One region of the Parabacteroides sp. KHUB-02 genome, then DNA from elsewhere that is predicted to be linked to it. Evidence: riboswitches for the same ligand, from Rfam matches in the RefSeq annotation. Region 1 holds a riboswitch; each other region holds the start of a gene.
The links. A riboswitch is a leader RNA that binds a small molecule or an ion and turns the genes downstream of it on or off. The one in region 1 is predicted to bind cobalamin.
Positions count from the first base shown of each region.

Region 2: another riboswitch for cobalamin. It lies ahead of ACYIA1_RS12160 (porin family protein); the one in region 1 lies ahead of ACYIA1_RS18150 (threonine/serine exporter family protein).
Region 3: another riboswitch for cobalamin. It lies ahead of ACYIA1_RS06230 (ABC transporter substrate-binding protein); the one in region 1 lies ahead of ACYIA1_RS18150 (threonine/serine exporter family protein).
Region 4: another riboswitch for cobalamin. It lies ahead of ACYIA1_RS06700 (sirohydrochlorin cobaltochelatase); the one in region 1 lies ahead of ACYIA1_RS18150 (threonine/serine exporter family protein).

Region 1 is NZ_JBWQEV010000001.1:4,280,763-4,285,571, forward strand. Features, by position in the region: gene ACYIA1_RS18140 (PepSY-associated TM helix domain-containing protein) at 1-364, shown strand, start outside; gene fldA (flavodoxin FldA) at 479-988, opposite strand; gene ACYIA1_RS18150 (threonine/serine exporter family protein) at 1,107-2,444, opposite strand; cobalamin riboswitch at 2,495-2,691, opposite strand; gene nrdG (anaerobic ribonucleoside-triphosphate reductase activating protein) at 2,958-3,458, opposite strand; gene ACYIA1_RS18160 (anaerobic ribonucleoside triphosphate reductase) at 3,492-4,809, opposite strand, start outside.
Region 2 is NZ_JBWQEV010000001.1:2,736,453-2,741,261, reverse strand. Features, by position in the region: gene scpA (methylmalonyl-CoA mutase) at 1-752, shown strand, start outside; gene coaW (type II pantothenate kinase) at 882-1,736, shown strand; cobalamin riboswitch at 1,756-1,958, shown strand; gene ACYIA1_RS12160 (porin family protein) at 2,251-2,859, shown strand; gene priA (replication restart helicase PriA) at 2,947-4,809, shown strand, end outside.
Region 3 is NZ_JBWQEV010000001.1:1,431,831-1,436,639, forward strand. Features, by position in the region: gene ACYIA1_RS06215 (formate--tetrahydrofolate ligase) at 1-511, opposite strand, end outside; gene ACYIA1_RS06220 (hypothetical protein) at 905-1,417, shown strand; gene ACYIA1_RS06225 (precorrin-2 C(20)-methyltransferase) at 1,466-2,170, opposite strand; cobalamin riboswitch at 2,237-2,435, shown strand; gene ACYIA1_RS06230 (ABC transporter substrate-binding protein) at 2,499-3,662, shown strand; gene ACYIA1_RS06235 (iron ABC transporter permease) at 3,672-4,709, shown strand; gene ACYIA1_RS06240 (ABC transporter ATP-binding protein) at 4,711-4,809, shown strand, end outside.
Region 4 is NZ_JBWQEV010000001.1:1,544,844-1,549,652, forward strand. Features, by position in the region: gene ACYIA1_RS06695 (TonB-dependent receptor) at 1-1,254, opposite strand, end outside; gene ACYIA1_RS06700 (sirohydrochlorin cobaltochelatase) at 1,401-2,318, opposite strand; cobalamin riboswitch at 2,447-2,644, opposite strand; gene aspT (aspartate-alanine antiporter) at 2,730-4,427, shown strand; gene ACYIA1_RS06710 (bifunctional aspartate transaminase/aspartate 4-decarboxylase) at 4,440-4,809, shown strand, end outside.

The DNA of each region.
Region 1 (4,809 bases):
GAAAAAGACGGATTACACACAATGGGCTGAGGTGTTATCGGCATTGAAAAGCCATTATCCGGACTTTAACTCAATCACGATCCAAGATGGCTCCGCTACGGTTTCTACGGCCCGTTATGGAAATACAAGAGGAAGCGACCGTTACTCCTTTGATCCTGCTACGGGTGAGATTACGGAAGTCCAATTATATAAAGATCTCCCAAAATCGGGGAAGATAAGAGGATGGATTTATTCCGTACACGTCGGCTCGTGGGGGGGAATGACTACCCGTATATTGACTTGCTTAGTTTCCTTGTTGGGGACGATCTTCGCGATAACCGGCTATTATTTTTGGATAAAGAAACAATTCAGGAAACTGAGATGAAAAGAAAGAGGTATGTTTGACCCACATACCTCTTCATAAATCTAAACCAATCAAGTTGAATACGCAAACGTTGTAATATTAAGGTTAAACAGTTATGTATGTAAAAGTGTGCGTCTATTCAATTCCTTCTTTCCTTATAGATGCCAACCACTGGTCGATCCGCCCTTCTGTTTGATCGTCTTCATTCATTTCATCCAAAGGAAGTCCGACGAACATACCGTTTATGCAGGCGGTGGAACTGTCAAATGAATATCCCGAAGCATCTACAGCGCCAATGAATTTGCAACCTGTATTTCGCAGGTCGGAATAGATCGTACCGATGGCGTCACAGAAAGTGTCGCTAAAAGAGGCTGAGTCTCCGCAACCGAATAATGCGACGGTTTTCTCACTTAAGTCCAGCTTTTTCAGTTTCCCTAGATAACTATCCCAATCATCTTGCAAATCTCCGGCGCCCCAAGTGGAACAGCCCAATAACAAGATTTCATAAGGCGCTACATCAGCGGGAGAAGCGTTAGATACGTCATGAATATCTTTGTCTTCCACACCCAGCTTCTCTGCGATACGTTTCGCGATCCCTTCCGTCGTTCCTGTAGACGAGCCGTAGAATATTCCTATAGTCTTCATTTTTATTTGTTTTTATAGTTTGATAACGAAAGCAAATATCCGATATCTTATTAGTCTCGGCAATACCTATAAATATGTATTTTGAGGGTCGCGAATACCCACGAATGATCAGCTAAAGTCACCACTCAATAAACTTACCTCTTTGCCTGCGTTTCTCCAACTCCTCTTGCAGATAGCGTTGGCGATCCTTAGCGATGTAACGACGGGCGAAGATATTGGGGACGGCTACACCTAAAGAGATACAAAGGATGATGAGGGCGGAGTTAATACCATTGGAGAAGGCGTTCGTAACCTCGCCGATCACCCCGTGAAGGTTGATAAAACCTAATAACGAGCGATACATCAATACTCCCGGGATCATTGGGATAACAGAAGGGATCGTCAATACATGGTTCGGTACATGGAACCAATGAACCGCTTTCACTGCGATCAGGCTGACAACGAAACTTCCCATAAACGAGCCGATCACGGGACCATAGCCCAGCTCGAAGTTCACGAAGTTCCGGATGCATACGGCGATAATACCGCCTAAAGCAACCACCCATAATAAACGGCGTTGGATATTGAATATCATAGAGAAACCAACGGCGGATATGGCGGCCGCTATCGCATATACGTAATACGGATCATGCGGGACCATACTTAATTCGCTGAATTTATGGTCGATCGATACGTCATTCATTACGAGTAAGCGTAAGGCGAAAGCGATACCGAAAGTCATTGCCGCTACCATCATCACCGTGTTTGCGGCACGGGTAATACCGACCAGCAAGTGATTATCGATCATATCGTCTACAAAATTAATCAAAGGTACGCCCGGTACGATGAATAGGGCACAAGCCAGTAACGGGAGATACGGAGTACCGGATATTCCCAGAAAAGATGAGGCATATGCTAGACAAGTACAAATAAAGGCGGCAAGAGCGATCCCCATGTAGGCGTTAAGGCCAGCCTCTACACAACGGGCACGCACCCTGAAACCGATAAAAGTACAGATCGAGGTTAACAAGAACGCGATCCAGTCTCCTCCAAATAACTTACAGAAACCTCCACAAGCGAATCCTGCTCCGATCGCTACGATATAAGGGGTATAATTTCGAGGTTGGCGAACTATCTTTTCCAATTCTTCCTCATATTTATCCAAGGAATAATCTTGTTCGATCGCCCGCCATGAGAGCTTGCTGACCTGTGATATCGTTGTCATGTTAATACCATGTTTCTCGCATTTCTGGAATTTGGAGAATGAGTTTCGCTCATCGCTTACGTTCACCATAATCATGGTCCATCGGATATCGATATGCAATTTCTCCTCGGGAATCCCCATAAAGGCGGCCACCCGCTTCATGTTGCGCTCGATACGGTTCGTATCGGCGGCACTTTCCATCAACAATTTTCCCGTACGGAGCAAAAGATCCAATTTGCGCCGTAATAACAATACTTCCTTGTCTGTCATCATCTTCTTTTTGTTCTTATATATGTGTTCTCTATACCCTAACCCACGAGGATATGAATCTTAAATGAATGGCAGGTCTTCTGACTGACTCCCATTCTAATGCCTTCCCGGCTTACTAGGCCAGTGGCGAAAGTAGTATTAGAATGTTAAAGGAGTTTCACAGCAGCGGGACTGTACCGGATTCTCACCGGATTCCCTTTTAATCCGTATGCCCGAACGAGCGTACGGAACCAATTCGGATGCAAAGGTATGAAATCATGCTAATATCCGTCTCGCTTCAGTAAGAATAATTATCCGGATACTTATATATTCTTTGTTGAATGCGCTTCTATTCTATAAATCACGACGTGGTCTGTACAAATCACGCCGTGGATTTTATAAACCACGCCGTGGTTTGTACAGACCACGTTGAAAATTGAGGAATAGATGCTGATGTAATTCTCTTTATATATAAGAGAACGGATGTTTATTTCTTATTCCGTACAAGATTTTATGCATGTGTGTGCCTTAAAAGCCTTAAATAAAAGGATCGTACTTGTATTTTACGATTTCCTTTTTATTTAAAGAAGCTTGTACGTCAATTAACCGTTGGTTGCTGCTTCCCCGGAATAAAAGGCTCTCATCCCGAAGGGTTTGTTTGTAGCGGCCATCTACCAATACGTCGATATAGGATAATAAGGCGGCTTGTGCCGGGTTCTTTATCAGGTCCTCGAATTTATATCCCGTGTAGCACCAGATCGTCTTTTGGCTTTTTTCCTTGATCGCCTTGGCTACCTCGGTGAAGCCTTCCGGCTGGAACATGGGATCTCCACCACTGAAGGTGACGTTGGCGAACTCGTCAGCCAGCACTTTCTCCACGATCTCTTCCGTTCTTACTTTCTTCCCTTTATGGATATCCCATGATTCGGGGTTGTGGCAACCCGGGCATTTGTTCGGGCAACCCGCCGCATAGATGGCGGTCCGGAATCCCGGACCGTCTACGGTGGTATCTTCGATGATATCTATGATAGACAACATGGTAATTGAAAATTGACAATTGACAATTGAAAATTAGTTGTGGGTGATGCGGTCGTTCAGCTCGGATAGCTTGGCGTTGTTCCAACGGTCGGTGGTTCCTACCAAGTAACCGGTGATGCGTTGAAGTTTGTCCAAGTGTTTGCTGCCGCATTTCGGGCAGGCTTCCAGATTCGGGGTGGAGTTCTCGTAGCCACAATCCAGACAACGGTTACGATTATGGTTTACGGAACCGTATCCGATATTGTATTTATCCATCATATCCACGACACGCATGATCGCTTCGGGGTTATGGGTAGCGTCGCCATCCATCTCTACGTAGAAGATATGGCCACCACGAGTCAAATCATGATAAGGAGCTTCCACTTCGGCTTTATGACGGGCACTGCACTTATAATATACCGGGACGTGATTAGAGTTCGTATAATAATCCCGATCCGTGATACCCGGAAGCGATCCGAACTTCTTACGATCTTTTCCCGTGAACTTGCCGGACAAGCCTTCAGCCGGAGTTGCCAGTACGCTATAATTGTGTTGGTATTGCTCAGAGAATTGGTTGGCGCGATCCCGGATATACGTAACGATCCTTATGCCTAAGGCCTGCGAATCCTCATCTTCGCCATGATGCTTCCCGGTAAGGGCTACCAAGCATTCGGCCAGTCCGATAAAGCCGATGCCCAAGGTGCCTTGGTTGATAACGGAGGCTATCGAATCGTTAGGCTTCAATTTTTCCGAGCCTAACCACAAGGAAGACATCAACAACGGGAATTGCTTCGCGTAAGCGGTTTTCTGGAACTCCATACGCTCATGCAACTGACGAGCCGTAAGTTCCAGCATATGATCCAGTTTAGCGAAAAACAGGGCGATACGTTCCTCCTTGTTCTCCACCTGCATGCACTCGATAGCCAATCGCACGATATTGATCGTCGAGAAAGAGAGATTACCCCGTCCGATAGAAGTCTTCGGTCCGAAACGATTCTCGAATACACGGGTACGGCACCCCATGGTCGCTACCTCGTGGATATAGCGCTGAGGATCGTCCGCTTTCCAATCCTCGCTTTGGTTGAAGGTCGCGTCGAGATTCAAGAAGTTCGGGAAGAAACGACGGGCGGTGACCTTGCAGGCCAATTGGTAAAGATCGTAGTTACGGTCTTCCGGCAGATAGCTTACGCCTCGTTTCTTTTTCCATATCTGGATCGGGAAGATAGCGGTCTCGCCGTTACCTACGCCTCTGTAAGTGCTTTTTAATAACTCCCGGATGATGCAACGACCTTCCGCCGAGGTGTCGGTCCCATAATTGATGGAGCTGAATACCACTTGGTTGCCTCCACGGGAATGGATCGTGTTCATATTA
Region 2 (4,809 bases), 1.5 Mb from region 1:
GTTTGCCGAAGGAAGATCCGATCGATATCCTTGAGATCGATAATACAGCCGTACGTAACGAGCAGATCGCCGCTTTGAAGGAGTTGCGTGCTAACCGTGACGAAGCCGCTGTTCAAAAAGCTTTGGCTGATATCACGGAGTGCGTGAAGACGAAGAAGGGCAACTTATTAGAGTTGGCTGTTAAGGCTGCCGGCTTGCGTGCGTCATTGGGAGAGATCTCCGATGCTTGCGAGGTGGTTGTAGGTCGTTATAAAGCAATCATTAGAACTATTTCAGGCGTGTATTCATCAGAAACTAAGAAAGACGCAGACTTCCAGAAAGCTTGCGAGCTTTGCGAGCAATTCGCTAAGAAAGAAGGCCGTCAGCCTCGTATCATGATCGCTAAGATGGGTCAGGACGGACACGACCGTGGCGCTAAGGTTGTCGCTACTGGTTATGCGGACTGTGGTTTCGACGTAGATATGGGACCGTTGTTCCAGACTCCGGCCGAGGCTGCCCGTCAAGCTGTGGAGAACGACGTTCACGTAATGGGCGTTTCTTCTTTGGCCGCTGGTCATAAGACGTTGGTTCCGCAGGTTATCGAGGAGTTGAAGAAACTAGGTCGTGAGGACATCATCGTTATTGCTGGAGGTGTAATCCCGGCTCAAGACTATGACTTCTTGTATAAGGCTGGCGTTGCCGCTATCTTTGGCCCGGGTACTTCCGTATCGAAGGCAGCTTGCCAGATCCTTGAGATCTTGTTAGGCGAATAAATAGAGTTTAGACCTTACGGTTTTTAAATAAAGAGAGGCTGGACAATTGATTTTGTCCGGCCTTTTTTAGTATTGTATGCGGGTTTATGTACTTTTGTAGCGATTATTCAATTAAAAAGGGAAAGAATCATGGGAATCGTTATAGGTATAGATGTGGGAGGTAGCACGACCAAGATCGTCGGCGTGGAGGATAAGAAGATCAAGAACCCGATGTTCGTGAAAGCTACCGATCCGGTAACCTCTTTATTCGGAGCCTTCGGTAAGTATATTTATGATAATAACATCTCGCTCTCGAATATAGAGAAAGTGATCTTGACGGGTGTAGGTAGCGCCTATATCGATCAACCTTTATATGGCTTACCAACTGCGAAGACGGATGAGTTCCTTGCGAATGGGCTAGGGGCGCAATATAATACGGGACTGGACAGTCTATTGGTGGTCAGCATGGGAACGGGTACCTCCTTTGTCAAGGTACAAGGCTCCACGATCGAGCATATCGGGGGATTGGGTATCGGTGGCGGAACAATCCTCGGCTTGTCTAAGCTATTATTGAAAACGCATGACTTTCACCAAATAGCGTCTTTGGCCGAGCACGGTTCCTTGAATGATATCGACTTGCATATCCGGGATATTACGCCGCATCCGCTACCCGGCCTGCCGCTGGACGTGACAGCCTCTATTTTCGGAAAAGCGGACGCGAACGCTAAGGTTGAGGATATCGCTCTCGGTATCGTTCATATGGTCTTGCAGACCATCGGACAAGGAGCTGTTTTCGCCTCGTTAAATGGCGATATCAAGAATATCGTATTGATCGGTAACCTGACTCGCTTGCCACAATGCCCGGATATTTTCCCCCGTCTGGAGGAGATGTGCGATGTCCATTTCAAGATACCGGAGTATGCCGAATATCGCACGGCTATCGGGGCGGCTTTATGCTATATCAGGAACCGGGAATATAAGGATATTTTTTGTGGAAAGTGTTAGGCTACATCAAAACTTTATGTATCTTTGCTACATGCTTTGTTCCCTTTCGGCAATCGCCGGATAGGGATTAAAAGGGAATCGGGTGAGAATCCCGGACAGTCCCGCTGCTGTAAGCTTCATAAACGGGTTGAGCAATACTGTTGCCACTGTTCATTCAAGTGAATGGGAAGGCGCTTAAGACCGGAAGTAAGTCAGAAGACCTGCAAGGCGTGTATATTTTCGACGGCTTCGAGGAAAGGCCGGAAGAGAACGCAAGAACCGTATCCGGTTTTTACTATTCTTTATCCAAGGTTTTCTTATCAAGTCGTCTCATGGTTTCGGATAATTATTTTGCCATAATAATTAGGGAAAGAAGCATGAATCTGACCGACGGGATGAGCTCCGTGTGTAAGATGCATGCTTTCTTTGCGTTTAAAGGACTGGGGTATTCCGTGAACACTCTATAGAGAATATTTGTTTATTATTAGAAAAGTGCGTTTATTTGCAACGAGTAATTAACAAAAGAAGTATGAATATGAAGAAAATTGTGGGACTTGTTATGGTTGCCTTGCTAGCGTTGATGGCGCTTCCGGCGAACGCTCAGCTTAAATTCGGTATCAAGGGAGGTGTGAATATATCGTCTGTTCATTTCAACTCGGACGTGTTGAAAGCGGATAACGTAACCGGCTTCCAAGTGGGTCCGATGATCGAGACGACCTTACCGTTGGTCGGTGTCGGGATCGATGCGGCAGTGTTGTATTCGCAAAAAGGTTTGGAAACGACCTCGGCTGGCGGGGTGAAGACTTCGATGAAGACGGATTATATCGATGTTCCGGTCAACTTGAAATGGAAATTCGGCTTACCGATCGTCAAGGCGTATCTGGCAGCCGGTCCGTATATCGGTTTCCGTGTAGGCGGTGATAAGTTTTGGGATATCCCGGGTTCCGTAGCGGATCAGGTGAAGGCGAAGAATTTCAGCGCAGGTCTTAACTTCGGTGCCGGCGTGGAGCTGATCAGTCACTTGCAGGTGGGTTTCAATTATGGTCTGGGACTGACTGATAACTATAGTATTGAGAAGGTGAACCTCTCCGACGGTGCCGGAAAGAACCGTGGATGGTCTATCACGGCAGCGATCTTGTTCTAAATAGGTGAAAATAAAATGAGAGAGGCTGGGCTTTAGAAGTCCGGCCTTTTTTGTTATTTTTGGGCTCGTAATGAAACACCTGTTTGAATGAAATACGCGGACGTCATACTTCCCCTTCCTTTGGAGAATAGCTATACCTATCGGATACCCGAAGATCTGGAGAGAGCCGTGACTCCCGGTTGCCGGGTGATCGTGCATTTCGGGAAGAAACGATATTATACGGCTATCGTCATGGAGGTACACGACCGGGAACCGGTATCCGATTTTGAGACGAAGGAGATCTACGCTTTGCTGGATGCCACGCCGGTGCTCCGCCGTCCGCAACTCCGTTTCTGGAAATGGATATCTTCTTATTATATATGTAAGCTGGGCGACGTGTATAAGGCGGCCTTGCCTTCCGGCTTAAAGTTGGAAAGCGAGACGACGGTTACTTATAATGAGGATTTCGAGGCCACCGCCCCCTTGCGCCCGAACGAGCAAGCGGTACTGGATGCTTTTAGCGGGGTTTTGAAATTGACGATCTCGGAGTTGGAGAAGAAGACCGGTCTTCGAAATGTTGTCCCGATCGTCTCTTCCTTGATGGTGAAAGGGGCGGTCGAGGTGAGCGAGGAGCTAAAGCGAGGATTCGTTCCCAAGACACAGGCGTTTATCCGTTTGGCCGAGGCTTACCGGGATGAGACGAAATTACAGGCGGTGTTCGAGGATTTGAAACGAGCGAAGAAGCAAGAGCTTCTGCTGGTCAGCTTCTTGGATTTAAGCCATACCTTGAATCCCGCTTTATCGAAGGAGCTTTCCAAGAAAGAGCTATTGGAACGCAGTGGTTATACCTCTGCGGTATTGGAGGGGCTGCTGAAACGGGGTATCTTGGAGAGTTACGAGAAAGAGGTGGGTCGTTTGCAAGTATCTGTCTGCCGCTTGCAAGAGCCGAATCCGCTCAGTCCGGCGCAAGAGAAAGCCTATGGAGAGATCCATGAGGCTTTCAAGACGAAGGAGGTCTGCTTGCTTCATGGCGTGACTTCCAGTGGTAAGACCGAGATATACGTCCGTTTGATCCATGAGGTCTTGCGGCTGGGGCGGCAGGTTTTATATATGTTGCCGGAGATCGCTATCACGACCCAGATCACGGAACGGCTGGCGAAATTATTCGGGGATAAGCTATTGGTCTACCACTCTAAGTTCTCGGATAACGAGCGGGTGGAAGTTTGGAATAAGCTATTGCATAACGACGAGCCTATGCTGGTATTGGGGGTCCGTTCGTCCCTCTTCCTTCCGTTTAAGGACTTGGGCTTGATTATCGTGGACGAGGAGCATGAGAATACGTATAAGCAGCAGGACCCGGCACCCCGTTACCATGCCCGTAACGCTGCCATCGTCTTGGCGGGTATGCACGGCGGTAAGACCTTATTGGGTTCCGCCACCCCCTCCATCGATTCTTATTTCAACGCTACGGCGGGGAAATACGGTCTGGTTGAGTTATCTACCCGCTACGGTGATTGCTTGATGCCGGAGATTATTACGGTGGACGTGAAGGAGCTAAAGCGCAAGAAGATCATGAAAGATACCCTTTTCTCCCCTCTGTTGGTGGAGAAGGTGCGGGAGGCCCTATCCCGGGGCGAGCAGGCGATCCTATTCCAGAACCGCCGGGGATTCGCCCCGATGATCGAGTGCCGAGGGTGCGGGTGGGTGCCTCGTTGCGTGAATTGCGACGTTAGCCTTACCTACCACAAGGCGCATAATCAGCTGGTTTGCCATTATTGCGGTTATACCTACCGCTTGCCGCAGGTATGTCCCGAGTGTAAGGGGACGGAGTTCAAGATGCAAGGCTTCGGTACGGAGAAGGTAGAGGAGGAGATCGCTGGGCAATTCCCAGCGGCGAAGGTGGAGCGGCTGGATTTCGATACGGCCCGTACCCGCACGGCTTACGAGCGGATCATCTCGGATTTCGAGAAG
Region 3 (4,809 bases), 2.8 Mb from region 1:
GGTCGTTTACGTCAAGAACCCGTTTCCATTTGATCTCCTTCAATCCCTCGCAGGTGTTGCGAGTCTGATAAATATAGTTATCCAATAAAGCGGTAATCATATTGTGGGCGGAAGTAACCGCATGAAAATCCCCTGTAAAATGCAAGTTGATGTTTTCCATAGGAAGCACTTGGGCATATCCACCTCCGGCAGCACCACCTTTCATGCCGAAACACGGGCCAAGAGACGGCTCACGTAAAGCGACCACCGCTTTCTTCCCTATTTTATTCAGCCCTAAAGCCAGACCGATCGAAACCGTAGTCTTTCCGATTCCCGCTTTAGTGGGAGTGATAGCGGTCACTAAAATTAAATTATGCTGGTCCATTTGCTTTTTATCGATCAAATGGATAGGAACCTTGGCAATATACCTGCCATAATTTTGTACTTCCTCACGAGGGATACCTAACGTTGTCGCAACTTCCTTAATTTTACGCAAGTCTGTTTCTCTTGCTATCTCAATGTCCGATTTCATGTGCTTTATGTAAGTTTATATAGTTTGAACAAAGTAAATCTAATTTATTATAATAACAAAATGATACGGAACAAGGTTTTCCCCCTTTATGGAATAATAAGATTGTGTTATTTTGATATTTTTGTGCGAAGATGGCGATGATCTTGCTTTTTGTGATAGCTGTTAGGCTTGAAATTAAACTTTTTGTAAAGTGAACTTTGCAAAAATCATACGTTTTGCTTGTCGCACTCTTAAAGAATTATAAAATAGTCTTTAAAATTATCCATCTATGATAATTTGATTAATTTTGTGGTGTCACAGCGATAAAAAGAAAGCTAAAATGGTTTGAGTGTGATAAATTGAAATAGATAAGAGATTAATAACATTAGCAATATAATATGTAAATTTAAGGTTATGTCAACAGTAAGATTTAGTCAGGTTACATTTGCTACTAAATCGTGGGTAGCAGAAGCATGGGAAAAGATGGTAGTGGAATTGTTTAGCGGCCGTGTCGTAGCGGAAGTCAAACAATTGGATGAAGTATGTGAATCAAAGTGGGAAGTAGAATTGAAGAAGCTTCAAAACGAGGTTCATTCTTTATGTCATCATGCGATCCATCAATTGCTCCCGATAGCCGGCTCTTATCAACAGGCATTACTGGATGACGTTGCCCAAGCCTATACGGTATACGCTCCGGAAGAAGCAGAGTCTATCTTCAACCGGGGAAACCAAGCGATCGAGGATATCAAAGGGCATGTATCGGGTATTCGCTACAACGCTTGTAAAATGCGTGAGGCGAACCGTAAAGTAAGCGAGTTGGAAGATATGCACGCAAAAGCGATCATGTACCATAATTCAGTGAAACCTTATATGGATACACTTCGTTTCCATATCGATCAGCTTAAGCATATATTGCATGTAGCGTAATAAGATGGGCTGTCCGGGTTTGGTTACTCTCCGGGCAGCCTTCTTCTTTTAGCGAGGTTGGATAATCAGTAGGGAGAAATAGGGGAAATCCTTGGAATGTATAGTGGCGATATCAGTAGTATAATATTCTTTTCCTGTTCCTACATTCTCGAAATAATGAAAAACCGCCTTATCCGCATACTGCCGGATACAAGTATGAATAGCCTCTTGGCAACCCGGTAATTTCATGATGACGATGATCATTCCATTTTCTATTTTTGCCGAAAGTTCATCGAATGACGCAGTCCCGGGGATTACATTAATTTGCTCCTCTTGTTTTACGATATGTATCCCGGCCAAGGCACCTGCCGCTATAAATGCCGGAATTCCTGCGATTCGATCTACCGGGATTCCTGCTTCCTCGAATTTATCGTATACATATTGTATAGATGAATAAAAACCAGCGTCTCCCTCGGCGACGATCACGATTTGTTTTCCTTTCAAATATTCAGCTTGGGCATCCAGAAACAATTCGTTATAAGCGTTTAACGCATCTGTCCGTTCCTTACTCATTGGCAAAATAAACGGATGGATCAAGGATTCGTCTACCTCAATAGCTTTCAATATATCCGTCGCCCGAGATATGATTCCATGCTTGCCTTGTGTAGCAGGACAATAGATAATATCAGCCTTTTGTAATGTTTTAAGCCCTTTCAGCGTAATTAATTCCGGATCACCGGGACCTAATGAGACTAAGTGAATAGGATGATTCATGTGTATCTGTTTTTATTTGAAACGCAAAAGTCCTTAAAATTGCGGATGTATACAAATATTCTTACTACTTTTGTCGCTGTAACAGGCTCCGCTTATCTCTTTTTCCGGGAGGCGGATTAAAAGGGAACCGGGTGAGAATCCCGGACAGACCACGCTGCTGTGAACTTCTAAACATTCGGACAATACCTTGGCCACTGGTTTCGTAATCGGGAAGGCGTCCAGAATGGAAGTAAGTCAGAAGACCTGCCGGTTCATAAATAAATGTTGCTGTCCCGTGGAGCAGGACGAGAGTAACTGTCAATGATCAACTGTCAATTAAACAAGGATTATGAATAAGTTTATAGCGGGTGGATGCTTGCTTTTATCGGTATTGACTTTATCATGTACTTCAGGTATCCGTGAAAAAGGAGAAATAGGGAAGACGGCTTCCGTAGAGCAATCCGCATTCTCGCAAGAGCAGGTTAAGCCTTTATACGCCCAAGGATTCAAGCTTACCTATGCGGATCAATATGTCTTGGCTGATATTCAAGATCCTCAAAACGAGGAAAGCACCACGTTTCATTATGCGTTCGTAAAAAGAGGTTCGAAACCCACGGGGATTCCCGTTGATTATACGATGATAGAGCTTCCCATCCGAAGCGTTATCTGTATGACTTCCCTGCAATTATCGAATTTTATTAAATTGGGTGCTTTGGATAAGGTCGTTGGGATTACCAGTACACGGCATTTGTTCAATAAAGAGATGAACGAACGCCTGAAAGAAGGTAAAACCGCAAAGATCGGTATAGAGGGAAATTTCGATAACGAGGTTATCATGAGTATGAATCCTGATTTGATCCTTGTATCGCCATTCAAGCGGGGAGGCTATGAGACGCTGAAAGACGTGGGTATCCCCTTGATTCCCCATTTGGGTTATAAGGAGACTACGCCATTGGGACAAGCTGAATGGATCAAGTTCATAGGCTTGTTGTTAGGGGTAGAGAAAGAGGGCAATGAGCGTTTTGCCGCCATTGAGAAGAGGTATAATGAATTAAAGGAACTTACGGCGGATGGCAAGGTTAAAAAACGTCCGATCGTTTTTAGTGGCGAGTTACGGGGTGGAAACTGGTATGCCGTAGGAGGAAAGAGTTTCTTGGCACAGCTTTTCAAGGATGCCGGCGCTGATTATTTCTTGAAAGACGATGAGCGATCCGGTGGTGTTACATTAGACTTCGAGACGGTCTATAACCAAGCGGACGATGCTGATTACTGGCGTATCGTGAATAGTTTCCCGGGAACGTTTAGCTATGAGGCATTGAAAGAGCAAGATCCTCGTTATGCGGATTTCCGTGCGTTCCGGGAGAAAGGGATTATCTATTGTAATATGAAGAACACGCCGTTTTATGAGAGTATGCCGACAGAACCGGAGATCGTCCTAGCGGATTTGCTTCATATCTTTCATCCGGATTTATTACCGGATCATGAGCCGGTCTATTATTCTCGACTTAAATAAGGAACACTGATGAGACATTCAAATACCCTATGGATGCTGGCGATTGTCACGGCTATTTTTGTTCTAATCTTTTTGAATTTGGTGTTGGGGTCAGTCTCTATTCCTCTTCAATCGGTTTGGCATATTATCTGGAATTCAGGAAATGAGCCTATTACATGGCAGAATATTATCTGGAAATCCCGACTACCACAGGCATTGACAGCGTTGGTAGCGGGAGCAGGCTTATCCATCAGCGGCTTACAGATGCAAACCGTTTTCCGTAATCCATTGGCCGGACCTTCGGTCTTAGGTATCAGTTCGGGAGCGAGCATGGGTGTCGCTTTTGTGGTGTTGTTAAGCGGTAGTTTAGGGGGCGTTGCCTTGAGTAAACTTGGTTTTATGGGGGAGATCGCCTTATCGATAGCGGCCGTGATCGGTTCCTTATCCGTGATGGCGCTGATCGTGTATGTTTCCCAAAAGGTAAAAGGAAATGTCACGTTGTTGATTATCGGTGTGATGATCGGTTACGTGGCAAACGCCGTGATCGGTGTACTTAAATTCTTTAGCGTCGAGGAGGATATCCGTGCATACGTGATTTGGGGATTGGGTAGTTTCGCCCGTGTTTCCGGTAATCAGATGACGTTGTTCGTGATTCTTATGACAATCTTGATCCCTCTCTCGTTCCTGCTTATCAAGACCATGAACTTGATGCTTCTTGGGGATAGCTACGCACGCAATTTGGGACTTAATATCAAGCGGGCCCGTTTGTTGGTTATCACCTCGGCCGGGGTCCTTACGGCGATTGTCACGGCTTATTGCGGACCTATTATCTTCTTGGGGCTAGCCGTTCCGCATTTATGCCGGGCCATATTTCAAACTTCCGACCATCGGATTTTAATGCCTGCGGTCTTATTCGCAGGTGCGGCGTTGGCGTTGATCTGTAATTTGATCGCCCGTATGCCGGGGTTCGAGGGAGCGTTACCTGTCAACTCGGTAACCGCTTTAGTAGGTGCTCCTGTAGTGGCTTCGGTATTATTTAGAAAACGAAAGAATGAATTGAACGAGTAAGATGAAACAAGATACGATTCATATTAACGGACTTTCGATCGGTTACCATTCTAAGAGTAGTACAAAGCTGGTAGCTAAAGGTATACACTCTACGATCTAT
Region 4 (4,809 bases), 2.7 Mb from region 1:
ATCATCTCCTAAATTATAGCCCGAATAGCTGGTACGATTCAAGGCGACGAAAGAGTAACCTCCCATATACGTATGCTTTATCTCACCCGTCCTGAATTTACCGCTTAGCTCGAGCGTATTGGCTACCGTCTTGGCTATATGGGAGAAGCGAAGCGGGAAAGAAAGATATACACTGTCCAAACAGATATATTTTTTCTGGCCGTTTTTCATATAATAATGATCATAGATCGGATCATCACTTTCGAGATAGTCGAGGGCTTCCGTCCCAAAATAGTTGATATCGTCGTTATTGTAAGAAAGGCGATCTGTTAGTTTCGCGCCGTTCCAAAAAGTATGTGTGTATTGCGTCGATACGTTCCATGCGTGATTCTTCATAAAGTCGGACTCGTTATTGTAGCGAGCCTCACGGTCAAGTCCCGGTAGCATCTCATTTTTATGGAGATATAACTGTCCTGTTTGCACATTATATACATCATTTGCCATTAAATCGGGAAGACCGATCTCCGTCCCATAGAAGTCGCGGTTAAAACCTCCGCGAACATCTAATATGTCACGTTCCGTCATTTTAGCTTGCAATGCCAGATAACCGGAAAAGCGACGGTTGCCATTATCACGCCAGCCCTCTTGATCGGAAAAGTTGACATTGGCGTAATAATTGACCGGACCGACCAATTTACCGCCCATGCCAAGTGTCGCCTCTTTATTCTCGTAACTACCGTAGGCCAATCGAGCATTAACGCTCTGTTTCTCTGACGGGGATTTACGAACGATATTCAAGGTTCCACCTACGGCTGAATGTCCGTAAAGTACAGAAGCCGGTCCCTTTAATAATTCAATAGACTCGATACAGGATAGATCGGGTACGGGATAAGAGTTGTTTATTGCCGAACGTTCATCGCGGATACCGTCTATCATCATGATAGAATGATCGAAACCACGGATCGACAATTGTTGAAATGCGCCATAAGATGTCTGGAATCGTACGCCCGGCATAAAGCGTACCGCATCTTGGATATTACGGATACCTCGCAACTCCAAACTACTCGCCGTAATGCTATTAATTGAAATAGGAAGATATTTCATAGGTACGTCCAACTTCGTGATTTGTGGACGTGGCTTGCGTGCGGCGGTCGCTACGACTTCTTGAATATTGAATGTCGTATCGGCGAAATTCGTGTACTCATTCTTGTGTTGTGCCTGCATCGTACTGATACATAAGGCTGTCAACGGTAAGATTGTCAAAACTCTTTTCATATATTTAGCATTATAACTGTTTATTGTATGCATGTGAAATCCCTTTCGAAAGAAATTCCATTTTCCTTCGAATGAAAATTTAGTTTCTTTCGGAAGGAATTACTTTTTCTTCCGAAAGGAATAAAACATAGATTTGGAGAACTTTTTTAGTCCTTCTCTACCGCATAAGCTTTCTTCTTATCAACGATATCGATCATCTTATGTTTAGCCATGAAACGGGCATGTTCGATGAAGATCTTCTGAATATCCGGATTCTGTCCCAGACCTTCCATAAATACGCTTACCTCGTAGCCTTTCTTTTCCAGTTCCTCTTTCCAATCACCGGCGATATCGTTTTTCGCATGGTCTCCGGCGACAAACATAAATGGCATCAACAAGACTTTCTTCGTTCCATTGGCCTTTACTTGGGCTACCATCGTATCAAAAGTAGGATAGCCCTCGATGGTTCCTACGGAATAATCCTTGAATCCCTTCTCCTTCAACATATAATCCAACATGGCATATTGAGCCGTCGCCGGAGTATAAGTGCCATGGCCTACCAATAAAGTAGCGCCTTCTTTCGCCCCATTTTTTGTGATAGCGACGATTACCGCCTCATAATCCTCCGGTGTATACAATAAAGGATTACCGATACGAATCTCCTTGAAAGAAGATTTCATGGTGGCAACATCCTTACGTAAGGATTCCATCTCGATACCTTCGATTATATTCGTGGATTGGATCAAGACATGTGTATAACCATCAGTCTTTAATTTTTCCAAGGCCTCGATCGGGTTCAGTTTCTCTACGCCACGAGCTTTTAAGCGGCGCATTACAATGCGAGAAGTCCATGCCTCACGCAACTCAACATCTTTGAAAGCTTCTTTCGCTTTTTGATTGATCGCGTCGATTGTCAAGGCACGGGTATCATCATGGGTTGTTCCAAAATGTACCATCAATAAAGCGGCCTTATCGCCCGGTTGTAAAGAGGCGAATAAATCGGATGCTACAAAATTCTCGCCATCGTGCGCACGACAAACTAGGCTGATGACCAGCAGGAAGAAAGATAGTAAGTGTTTCCTCATCATATGAATATATTAATAATTAGATTACATATCAATCCCACGGAGACAACGTATTATTCTGTCTCCAACATCTTTTAGATATAGGTGATATTTCTATCCTCTTAATTACTCCTAACCCCGGGAGGAATTAATCATTACTTCGCTTGGCAGGTTTCCTGACTGGCTCGGAAAGCAACCTTCCCATCTTTCTTAAGACAGTGGCATAGCAGAACGCTTTCCTTTTCAAGAGCTTCACAGTAGCGGGCACTGTTCCGGATTCTAACCGGATTCCCTTTTATAGAGTTGTCGGTAGACAAACTCTATCACCTAAGCGGTCGCAAATTTATATAAATAATCCCGAAAAGTAACAACATCTTTCAAAGAATCCCTGTTTCAATAGCATCTTTTTTGTTTAACATCAAATAAATAGATATGGAATGGATAACTAATTTACTTCAACATTATCCGGAGCTAGCTATTTTCATAACCTTAGCTCTCGGTTTCTGGATTGGCAAGTTTAAGATAAAGAAGTTCACGCTGGGAACGGTTACCAGCGTATTATTGGTCGGTGTATTGATCGGGCAATTAAAAATCGATATAAGCGGACCGTTAAAGTCCGTCTTTTTCTTGATGTTCCTCTTCGCTGTAGGATATAGCGTTGGGCCACAGTTCTTCCGGGGATTGAAAAAGGAAGGTCTTCCTCAAATGCTTTTCGCCGCCGTCATGTGTATATTTTGTTTGATCGCTCCTTTTTTGTTAGCGAAACTTATGGGATATAACGCAGGCGAGGCCGCAGGATTATTGGCGGGCTCCCAGACGATGTCGGCAGTATTAGGAGTTGCCGAAGATACGATCGGACAGATGAATATTAGCGATACGGATAAAAGCGCTATGGTAAATGTAATGCCCGTGGCCTATGCGGTAACTTATATTTTCGGTACGGCAGGATCCGCATGGTTAGTGAGTGATATCGGGCCACGTCTTTTAGGAGGACTCGACTACGTGAAAAAAGCGTGTAAAGAGCTAGAGGCTAAAATGGGAAATAACGACGAGAGCGAGCAACCGGGCTTTATGCCAGCCGCCCGTCCGGTAACTTTCCGGGCCTATAAGATTAGTAATGAATGGTTCAAGGATGGCAAAAGCGTAAAGCAGTTGGAGGTATATTTAGACCAATTGGGACGGCATTTGTTCGTGGAGCGTGTCCGTATTAATAATGTAGTAACCGATGTTAAACCGGATTTGGTTTTACATACCGGAAATGAGGTTGTTCTAAGCGGTCGCCGGGAATTCGTGATCGGAGAGGAGAACTGGATTGGCGACGAGGTCAATGACATTGAATTGCTTGATTTTCCGGCAGAGACGTTACCCGTACTAGTGATCCATAAGGAATACGTGGGGAAAAAGATCTGCTATTTACGCAATCAATCGTTCATGCATGGTGTTAGCATCAAGTCCGTAAGGCGTGCGGGTATCAATATCCCGGTCTTGGCCGCTACGGTGATAGATTCCGGTGATATGCTGGAATTGGTAGGCATGAAATCAGAGGTAAATAAAGCGGCGACGGCTTTAGGATATCCCGATCGCCCAACCAATCAGACCGATTTGATTTTCGTGGGTATCGGTATTTTCTTAGGGGGAATTTTAGGTTCGCTCGCGATTCATTTCGGGGGTGTCCCGATTAGCCTAAGTACGAGTGGAGGTGCTTTGATAGCCGGGCTCGTCTTTGGATGGCTTCGTTCTAAGCATCCGACCTTCGGGCGTATTCCGGAGCCTTCCGTCTGGATATTAAATAATTTGGGATTGAATATGTTTATCGCCGTAGTCGGTATCACGGCGGGTCCCAGTTTCGTGACCGGATTGAAGGAAGTCGGTATAAGTTTATTTATTATCGGTGCTTTAGCGACATCTATCCCGCTTATCATCGGTATTCTGATGGGACGTTACGTTTTTAAGTTCCACCCGGCTATTACTTTAGGTTGTACGGCGGGTTCACGTACGACAACTGCCGCATTAGGAGCGGTGGAAGATGCCGTAGGAAGTGAGACTCCAGCCTTGGGCTATACCGTTACCTATGCGGTAGGTAATACTTTATTAATTATCTGGGGTGTCGTTATCGTACTAATCATGTAATATATATAATGTATGGAAAAGAAGAAAATACAGATCACGAGAGAATATGAGAAAAAGATGTCGGAGATTAGCCCTTTCGAGCTAAAGAACATCTTGATAGAGTTAGCGGATGAGAGCGCTCGTAAAAGTACGCACATCATGCTGAACGCAGGAAGGGGAAATCCAAACTGGATCAGTACGGTTCCACGGGAGGCATTCTTCCTATTAGGGCAGTTCGCCTTGGAGGAATGCCAGCGGGAAACCGAATTGGCAGATGAGATGGCCGGAGCCGCAGGGGTTCCCAACCGCAAAAGGATCGCGTCTCGCTTCGTACAGTTTCTAAAGAAACATGCGCAATCTCCCGGCGCTACTTTATTGAAGGGTACCTATGAATATCTGGTCA